Regions from separate parts of the Lysinibacillus sp. RU7 genome, predicted to be linked through region 2. Evidence: riboswitches for the same ligand, from Rfam matches in the RefSeq annotation. Region 2 holds a riboswitch; each other region holds the start of a gene.

Region 1 (3,285 bases), on a different contig from region 2:
CGGTTTTAAATTGGAAATTAATGCAAAAGTGGTTGAATGATGGAGTGCCTTTCCCAGGTGAAGCATATAGACAATGGATTGGGGATTTTTATCAGGATAATAAATTAATGAATGATGAATTAGAAGTCCGTGGACAGCAGGTGAAGTTGGCTGATATTACAGCGAATTTATTGAATATTTGTGCTCTTCGTGACAATATCGTTTTACCACAACAAATTAAGCCACTGAATGATAAAGTGTCAAGCAAAAATAAGACATTGCATGATGTGCAAACAGGTCACGTTTCTGTATGTACAGGTCGTCGTGCAGTAAATGAAATTTATCCTTATATTGAAAAGTGGCTTAAGGAAAATTCACTTTAGTCGTTAAAAGAGAGAGCACTCAATCGTTTTGTCGTACAAAATGATTGAGTGCTTCTTTTGTCTGTTTACGTATTTTTTTGAAAAAATCAAGCGTATTAACAAGAGGAGATTGCTGTGGGAAAGCATTATACTAGAAGGAAAGAGACGTTTATGCAGTCTATTTCACTTCCCACAACCCGTTTCCTGTAGTAATTCGCTGAACCCCTTCTTCACATACCCCGTAAGAGCGCCAAGAACATGTTTCACAAACGATGCCAATATCACTTGGAATGACATGTTGTTGGACGGATGATTCAATGTCTTCCCAACTTAAAATTTGTCCGATATGAAGACCTAACTTTTCTAAAATGACAGCATCTCTATCGTAAATATTATCATCTTGGCAATGGTATTCCCCGGAGTTAGGGTACTTTTCGCATAAATGGTCGGGGCCTTTAACAAGCTGCACAAGTGTTTTTGGATTAGCCCTCAATGTTTGATGGATGCGCGTCATATTTTCTACGTATTCTTTAGAGTAGCCCATTCCTCGATACCCTAAAAGGCAAAAAAGGTGATGCCCGCGTAGTTTGTACATAATACTTTCCTCCATATGTAATGATTTTATGTAAACGTTATTGTGTTAGTAGTTAACTTATATTTTATCATACTAGAAGAGGGAACATACATGCCTAGATAAAAAGGGAGAACTCATGCGATTACGACATGAATTGAAGTGGAGATACTTGTAACATATTTGAAAAGCCTTCTTGCTATTTCAAAATTTGTGTAATAGAATAATGGTTAAATTCATAATAATTGAATAAATTGAAATTTTACTAGGGGATCCCTTGATAAGGGCTGAGAAGAAAGTAGTTACTTTTAAACCCTCACAACCTGATCAGATTTGCATCTGCGTAGGGAAGTAGAGTGATGTTGGGGTTTTTTTGTGTACTTTTTTGTACATGGATCTTATTCAAACAGAACCACTTTCCTTTTCGGGAGAGTGGTTTTTTTATTTGTGAAAAAATCACAAAAAGGAGGGCATATATCTAACATGAAGCTGATGGCAGTAACGGATGATTCGCATACAGTGCTTGAACTAGCAAAGAAAATACTTCAAATCCAGCATAACGTCGATTTTATTCAAATACGAGAAAAGACGAAGACGGTAAAAGAAGTTATGACATTGCTTCACTATTTAGATGAGGGTGGTATTGAAAAAGGGAAACTGATTTTAAATGATCGGCTAGATATTGCATTATGTAGTGGCATTCAAACGGTACATTTGCCAGAAAAGGGACTGCCTGTGCAAAAGGTGAAGGCGTTATTTCCCCATATCAAGGTAGGGAAGTCTGTACATGATTATGCAGGAGCACAAGAGGCGGAGCGACAAGGGGCTGACTATGTGTTATATGGTCACTGCTTTGAAACGAATAGCAAAAAAGGAAAGGCTCCGCATGGTCTTGCCCCAATCCTTGAGATGAAAAAACATTTGAAGATTCCTGTCTTTGCAATTGGTGGTATCACTTTAGACCGGGTACAGGCATTACAACATATACAAGCGGACGGCATTGCTGTGATGTCAGGTATTTTTTTAGCAGAAAATCCATTCGCTGTAGCAAGTCAATTCGATGAGGTGGTCAAATATGAAAACAAGCTATGAAGTAGCCATCATTGGTGGCGGAATTATGGGAAGTGCCATCGCCTACTATTTAGCAAAAGAGCAAATCGACGTAGCGGTGTTTGAAGAAAACCAGATTGGTGCCAAAGCAACAAGTGCAGCAGCAGGTATGCTCGGTGCTCATTCGGAATGTGAAGGGGATGTCAATGTCTTTTTCCCTTTTGCGAGATATAGTCAGTCTCTTTATTCGAAGTTGAAAGATGAATTATATGAGTTAAGCGGTATCGACTTAGGGTATAGAGAGGGTGGAATTTTAAAGCTTGCCTTTTCTGATCGTGACAAAAAAGAATTAGGGGACATATTAGCGCAACCTACTGTTACATGGCTTGAAGCAGATGAAGTAAGAAAACTAGAACGAGATGTTTCCCCTCATATAGTAGGTGCAGCATATATCCAAGACGATATCAATGTGCTACCGATTGGTGTATGCCAGGCTTTTGCTAAAAGTGCTCAAGTTCTGGGTGCATCGACTTTTGACTATACAAAGGTGCTACACATAAAAAAACAGCATGACGCTTTTCTAATTGAAACGACACGAGGACTTGTGGAAGCGAAGCGCGTTGTGATTGCCAGTGGTGTTTGGAGCACTACTTTCTTTAAAGAGCTAGGTTTACAGCATCAAATGACACCAGTTAAAGGGGAGTGCATATCCGTTACGGATGAACAAGCTGTTTTAAAGCATACGATTTTTCATGATAAATACTATATTGTTCCAAGAAATAACGGGAAGCTTGTCATTGGCGCAACGATGAAGGAGAACGACTGGACAGAACAAGTGAGTTTAAATGGTATCGAAACATTAATTCAAAAAGCGAAAGAGCTATTGCCTACTAGTGCTCATATGAAAATCGATGCTGTTTGGTCAGGATTACGACCACAAACGTTTGATCAAAAACCATTCATCGGTCATCATCCGGAAGATGAATCCATTTTATTTGCAACAGGGCATTATCGCAATGGCATTTTGTTAGCTCCAGCAACAGGTGAGATGATTGCCAATCTTATTTTGAAAAGAGACGTAAAAGAAGAGTGGATAGAGGCATTTCGAATTGACCGAGGAAAGCCATTAACTGTTTAGGAGGTGATGAAAGCATGTCCATGATTGTAAATGGAAAACAAATTGACCTGCCAGAAACAGTTCATACTGTTCAAGGATTGCTGGCTCATTACAATTTAGAGAATCGTATTGTTGTCGTAGAAGTGAATCAGGAAATTATCACAAAAGAAAAGTATGAGACGACTAGCCTTTCACATGGCGATGTT
Region 2 (3,285 bases):
AGATTAATACACCTAATAAACAGCTTCTTAAGTATGTCATCCGTTTTCTCTCCCCATCATTAATTTTTCCTTTAGTAGCTTAAAATATTTCCGACTAATATGTATCGTTGTTTCGTTGTCTAGTACGAGTTGCGGGGTAGAGACAATGCCCATTTGAATGGATACAATTTTCGATAAATTCACGAGTGTGGATTTATTGACTTTGACAAAGCTCGCTTCAAACAATGCTTCAAGCTCATATAGTTTGCGCTTTGATTCAAATTCCTCTTCTGCTGTTTGAAAATACACTTTTCCATCTTCCACATAAATCGTGAAAATATCCTCTAATTTCAACATGCGAATTTCTGTGGCATTATAGCCGTCGATCATAGAGGTTTTTGGGGACTTTAATGTTTTCATAAGCTGCTCGACTTCATTTGTATAAACATCTGTAAACACATGTACCTCTATTTCTTTATATTGCTCATGAACGGTTAGTTGGACTTTCATTTGAAAAGCTCCTTTCTGACTCTAGTGTAGCAGGTGATAAACGCTCTTTTCGCAACCAAAACGTAAGTGGTTGAAAAAGGACTGTATGAGGTATTTATTGTATAGTGACTGGTCGAGGGAATAAATGTTAAAGTGAAAAAAAGCGTTAAAAGCATGCTAGAAGTGCTGTGAAGATATTTGCATGTACAAGGCTATTAAATACGATTTTTCCTATTGAAACGATTCACTTATTGCGCTATAGTGATTGTATTTTTAATAGAATAGAGGGAACATGACGTGTTTTATGTTGTTCAATTTATTATTGGAGGCGCAGTAATGTTGCTTGCTTCATGGCTTAGTCGCTCCAATTTACATTTTTTATCGGGGGTCATTACGCTTTTACCCATTTTAACACTGCTCAATATGCGTTTGCAGATGAAAAGTATGACAGCGGAAACGTTTCATATTGTACAGCAAAATGCTATTTTTGGTGCAGTAGGCATGGTGCTATTTACAGGGCTTGTATTTTATTTATCAAGCTTTTGGAAACCAGGGCAAGCTGTTTTAACGGCGCTGGCTATTTATGCAGTATTTATGGTAGTAGGGAAACAAGTAATGGCGACTATACAACATACTTAAATGGAGCGGTATTGTATTGAAGCTTAAGTTTTGTAGCGATTGACTGAAGCAAAGCTGTTGAATACACAGTGAAGTACATATTTTGATGCAGGGCGTTAAATTAGTATAAAAAAATCTTAGCTTGCCTTTTAGTGAATTCATGTTATTGTTATAAATAGTAATTAGAACACACTAGGGGAGTCTTATTTGAAGGCTGAGATTGAACAATTGTTCTAAACCCTTTGAACCTGTACTAGTTCACGCTAGCGTAGGAAAGTGGTTGTCGTAGGATAAGAAGGACTTATTCTCCCCACTCATCGCTTTGTGAGTGGGGTTTTTTAATTTTATAAGAGTGACACTACTAGGGGCGCCGTATTGGCTGAGATTGTACCCTTTGCACCTGATCTAGTTCATGCTAGCGTAGGAAAGTAGGTAATAAAGAGCTCTATGCTTTTTATAGCCGCTTTCCATATGGGGAAGCGGTTTTTTTAGTGGACAGCAAAGTATTTCATGAATATCCGTAAAGATGCGACATCACCTCTCCCTATTTTGAGCGAGATGTGTCTTTCTAATAGTATTAAGTTTAGGAGGAATTGAAATGACGAAATTTACAAATAGGCTTTATGAAAATGTGCAACCCATTTGGGAGAAGAATCATCAGCACCCATTTGTACAGGAGCTAGGACAAGGAACATTAGCGGAGGAAAAATTCATTCAGTATATGAAGCAGGATTATGTGTATTTAATCGATTATGCGAAGCTATTTGCAGTAGGTGTGACGAAAGCACATAATTTAGACATGATGAACAAATTTTCAAAAGTATTGCATGATACACTTCATTTTGAAATGGAGCTACACCGTCAATTTGCGGCTGAATTTGGTATTACACGAGAAGAGCTTGAGCAGACTAAGCCAACACCAGACAACTTAGCTTATACGAACTATATGTTAAATGTTGCTCAAAATGGTAGTTTGGCAGAGGTTGTAGCGAGCCTTCTGCCTTGTGCATGGGATTATTGGGAAATTGGGAAATTATTAAGAAAGCAATACGGGGATCAATTAGCATCTAACCGTTATGCGAAATGGATTGAGACATATGACTCCGAGGAGTTTGCACAAGGAGCGAAATGGTTAATTGATTTAATGGATGAGCTTGCGGATGGAAAGCCAGAACGAGAGCTAGCTGTACTTGAAAAGCATTTTCAAATTACATCGAAGTATGAATATTTATTTTGGGATATGAACTATTTCAAACGTGATTGGCCTATCTAATTTCTTTTAGCACGTGTTAAATACAAGCGAAAGACTTGGGCGGACGCAATGACGCCGAGACAGAATTGATGTTGTGGAGTTGGTAGAACGAATATGACACTCGTATTGAAAAATGTATCTTATTCCTATGATAAACAGACCGTGATTTCTAATCTGGATGTAGAAATTAAATCCGGTGAGTTTGTTTCATTAATAGGAAAGAGTGGTACGGGAAAGAGCACTATTTTGAAATTAATTACGAGTCTTTTGCAGCCGGATGACGGGGAAATTACTATAAACGGACGTCCCATCAAGCTAGGCGATGTGGGCTATATGCCACAGCGTGATTTATTGCTGCCGTGGCGAACAGTTTTGGACAATATGATGCTGCCATCAGAAGTAAAAAAAGACCAACGCTATACGAAGGAAGAGGCAAGGCAGTGGCTGGAGCGTGCGGGCCTATTAGCATATGAAAATGCATTGCCACAGCAATTATCGGGTGGCATGAGGCAAAGGGTATCCTTTTTACGAGCGCTATTAGTAGGGGAGGACGTACTGTTACTGGATGAACCTTTTGGTGCGCTGGATGCTTTTACGAAAAAGGATATGCAAGCTTGGTTACTGTCGATTTGGCAGGAGCTTAATAAAACCATATTATTTATTACACATGATTTAGATGAGGCCTGCTATTTAAGCGACCGCATTTTATTACTACATGCAGACAAAACACTTGAAGAGATTGCTGTCCCGTTAAAACGCCCACGTCAACCGGACATGCTACATGAGATGGAATTTGTAACTTTAAGAAAAAACGTAGAGAGAAAGATTGCTCATGAACACCATTAAAAATTGGTTTAAAACGTATTATTTATTTCTTGTGTTTAGCGGCACATTTTTACTAGCTGTTGAGTGGGCGGTACGTTCTGACATGGTTCCGGCGTTTATTA
Region 3 (3,285 bases), on a different contig from region 2:
TTTAACGGAACGCGAAGAAAAAGAAATTGAAATTACCCAAAAGGTGCATCAATCTTTCCATGAAAGCTATGGGACGTATGGTAGTCCTCGTATTCGAAAAGATTTACAAGAGTGGGGATACGTTTTATCTCAAAAGAAAGTAGCTAATTTAATGCGGGAGCTGGGTCTATGTGCGGTGATCCCTAAACAGTATCAACAAACAACTAACTCCAAACACGCTTATTTTGTGTACCCTAATTTAGTCAAACGCCAATTCGATGTGAAGGCACCCAATGTGGTGTGGGTGGCGGATATTACGTATGTACGTACGATGCAGGGCTGGCTTTATTTAGCGACGATTATGGATTTATATTCAAGAAAAATCATTGGTTGGTCCATCGCCGATCACATGAAAGAAGAGCTCATATTAGAAGCGTTGAAGCAGGCACTGCAGATTAGAAAGCCACCAGCCGGCTGCATCCACCATTCGGATCGAGGTGTACAATACTGTTCCAACGCCTATACTAATCTATTAAAAGAACACGACATGAAAATCAGTATGAGTAAAAAGGAGATCCTTACGATAATGCATGTATTGAATCATTCCATTCGACGATTAAAAAAGAATGTATGTATCGTCAACGATTCCAAACCAAGCAAGAAGCCAAAAAAATGATACAAGCGTATATCATCCAGTTTTATAACGAGAAAAGACGCCATTCTACACTGGGGTATGTCTCCCCTAATCAATATGAGCGTATGAACAAAGAAAAAGATATGCCTGTCCGCTCGATATCTGCTTAGAGGGCTTGCGATTGTGCAGCTCCAATTTGGAGGTGCACAATCGCAAGACCAGACCAACCGAAGGGCGGTAGCACAAAAACGCTCGATTTTTTATGTCCATTTTATTGACACAAGACCAAAAAGCAGCGGTATCCGAGCAAAAAGCTACGGTATCCGGTCAAAACAACGTGGTCCGAGCAAAACTTTGCCGTATCCGAGCAAAAGTCCATGGTAAACGGTCAAAAAGCAGCGGTATCCGAGCAAAAAGCTACGGTAACCGGTCAAAACAACGCGGTCCGAGCAAAACTTTGCGGTATCCGAGCAAAAGCCTATGGTAAACGGTCAAAAAGTAGCGGTATCCGAGCAAAAAGCTACGGTATCCGGTCAAAACAACGCGGTTCGAGCAAAACCTTGTCGTATCCGAGCAAAAGCCCATGGTAAACGGTCAAAACGTAGCGGTATCCGAGCAAAACACCGCCCTATCCGGTCAAAACATTGCGCTATCATAGTAGATTAATGAAGAAAGTTCTATCCAAACGCGTTCATCACGAAATAGTTGAAAAGTATCCTTTTATTTTAAATGGAAATAATGTACAATAGCAGTAATTGAATAATGTTTAACTAGGGGAGTCCAATGAGTTGGGCTGAGAGGGAAACGCATAGAAGTTTCTTGACCCTTTGGACCTGATCTGGATCATGCCAGCGTAGGGAAGTTAGAAATCTTTAGTATATGTGCAAATGTCTATATACATATCGTAAGCTGGGTCCGTTTATCTTTATCATAAATGGATTCAGCTTTTTTTTGCGGATAGGAAAGTATATAAAATGTATCTGCAAAACGTAGCATCAGCTTGACCTATTTGAGTTGCGCTGTGCCGTGCCTTTCTAATTTGCCTCACTACTACCCGGTTAATCTAGATCTCGTCCTTTACCAATATAAAGGAGGAGTTTTTTTATGTCATCAACGTCATTAAACAAAGAAAACATTTCGATTATGTCCAATTTTCCGGGGAGTAAAAAAGTATATGTGGTTGGTTCAAGACCAGATATCAAAGTACCGATGCGAGAAATTGCACTAAGCCCTACAACGAGTACAGTTGGTGAAGAGGAAAATCCACCCGTACAAGTTTATGACACAAGTGGACCTTATACCGATCCTCACATTTCCATTGATATTACAAAAGGGTTAACGGCTCTTCGCAGTAAGTGGATTGAGGAACGAGCAGATGTAGAAATGTATGAGGGGCGGCAAGTAAAGCCAGAAGATAACGGCTATAAAAATGAAAATGATCCGCGTGCTCAGCAAGCTATTTTCCCAAACTTAAAACGCCAGCCATTGCGCGCAAAAGAAGGGAGAAATGTAACCCAACTTCATTATGCGAAAAAAGGCATTATTACTCCAGAGATGGAGTTTATTGCGATTAGGGAAAATATGGACCCTGAATTTGTGCGGAGTGAGGTAGCGAGAGGGCGAGCGATTATTCCGTGTAATATTAATCATCCAGAGCTAGAACCGATGATTATTGGACGCAATTTTCACGTTAAAGTGAACGCCAACATTGGGAATTCTGCCGTCTCCTCTTCGATTGAAGAGGAAGTAGAAAAAATGATTTGGGCTACACGCTGGGGCGCCGATACGATTATGGATTTGTCTACAGGAAAAAACATTCATACAACACGCGAATGGATTATCCGGAATGCAGCTGTTCCAGTAGGGACTGTGCCCATTTATCAAGCACTTGAAAAAGTAAATGGGATCGTAGAAAATCTGACATGGGAAATTTACCGTGATACGTTAATCGAACAAGCCGAACAGGGAGTGGATTATTTTACAATTCATGCAGGTGTGCTGTTACGTTATATTCCATTAACTGCTAATCGCTTAACAGGCATCGTGTCACGTGGTGGATCGATTATGGCACAGTGGTGTTTAGCTCACCACCAAGAAAACTTCCTGTATACGCATTTTGAAGAAATTTGTGACATTATGAAAGCATACGATGTGGCCTTTTCCCTTGGCGATGGTTTACGCCCAGGCTCTATTCATGATGCCAATGATGCAGCGCAATTTGCAGAGCTTGAAACGCTTGGTGAATTAACGAAAATTGCTTGGAAGCATGATGTGCAAGTAATGGTAGAAGGCCCAGGCCATGTACCAATGCATCTCATTAAGGAAAATATGGACAAACAATTAGAAATTTGTGAAGAGGCACCGTTTTACACATTAGGACCGCTGACGACAGATATTGCACCAGGCTATGATCATATTACATCTGCCATTGGTGCTGCGATGATTGGTTGGTTTGGCACGGCGATGCTTTGCTATGTGACACCGAAGGAACATTTAGGTTTACCAAATAAAGACGATGTACGTGAAGGGGTTATTACGTATAAAATTGCCGCTCATGCAGCCGATTTAGCGAAGGGCCATCCGGGAGCGCAAAAACGAGATGATGCCTTATCCAAAGCGCGCTTTGAATTCCGTTGGCGAGACCAGTTCAATTTATCATTAGATCCGGAACG

Evidence for each region. A riboswitch is a leader RNA that binds a small molecule or an ion and turns the genes downstream of it on or off. The one in region 2 is predicted to bind thiamine pyrophosphate.
Region 1: it holds a riboswitch for thiamine pyrophosphate, as region 2 does, so the genes downstream of both, AC3II9_RS04445 (thiamine phosphate synthase) here and tenA (thiaminase II) in region 2, are expected to answer to the same signal.
Region 3: it holds a riboswitch for thiamine pyrophosphate, as region 2 does, so the genes downstream of both, thiC (phosphomethylpyrimidine synthase ThiC) here and tenA (thiaminase II) in region 2, are expected to answer to the same signal.

Annotation. Positions count from the first base shown of each region.
Region 1 is NZ_JBYQFK010000004.1:87,488-90,772, reverse strand. Features, by position in the region: gene phaC (class III poly(R)-hydroxyalkanoic acid synthase subunit PhaC) at 1-362, shown strand, start outside; gene AC3II9_RS04450 (DUF1284 domain-containing protein) at 520-936, opposite strand; TPP riboswitch at 1,170-1,279, shown strand; gene AC3II9_RS04445 (thiamine phosphate synthase) at 1,396-2,004, shown strand; gene thiO (glycine oxidase ThiO) at 1,988-3,100, shown strand; gene thiS (sulfur carrier protein ThiS) at 3,115-3,285, shown strand, end outside.
Region 2 is NZ_JBYQFK010000005.1:118,916-122,200, reverse strand. Features, by position in the region: gene AC3II9_RS05515 (DUF3021 domain-containing protein) at 1-40, opposite strand, end outside; gene AC3II9_RS05510 (LytTR family DNA-binding domain-containing protein) at 37-489, opposite strand; gene AC3II9_RS05505 (hypothetical protein) at 766-1,107, shown strand; TPP riboswitch at 1,271-1,378, shown strand; TPP riboswitch at 1,440-1,530, shown strand; gene tenA (thiaminase II) at 1,685-2,359, shown strand; gene AC3II9_RS05495 (ABC transporter ATP-binding protein) at 2,453-3,184, shown strand; gene AC3II9_RS05490 (ABC transporter permease) at 3,171-3,285, shown strand, end outside.
Region 3 is NZ_JBYQFK010000018.1:27,626-30,910, forward strand. Features, by position in the region: gene AC3II9_RS13725 (IS3 family transposase) at 1-655, shown strand, start outside; gene AC3II9_RS13730 (IS3 family transposase) at 610-783, shown strand; TPP riboswitch at 1,376-1,490, shown strand; gene thiC (phosphomethylpyrimidine synthase ThiC) at 1,718-3,285, shown strand, end outside.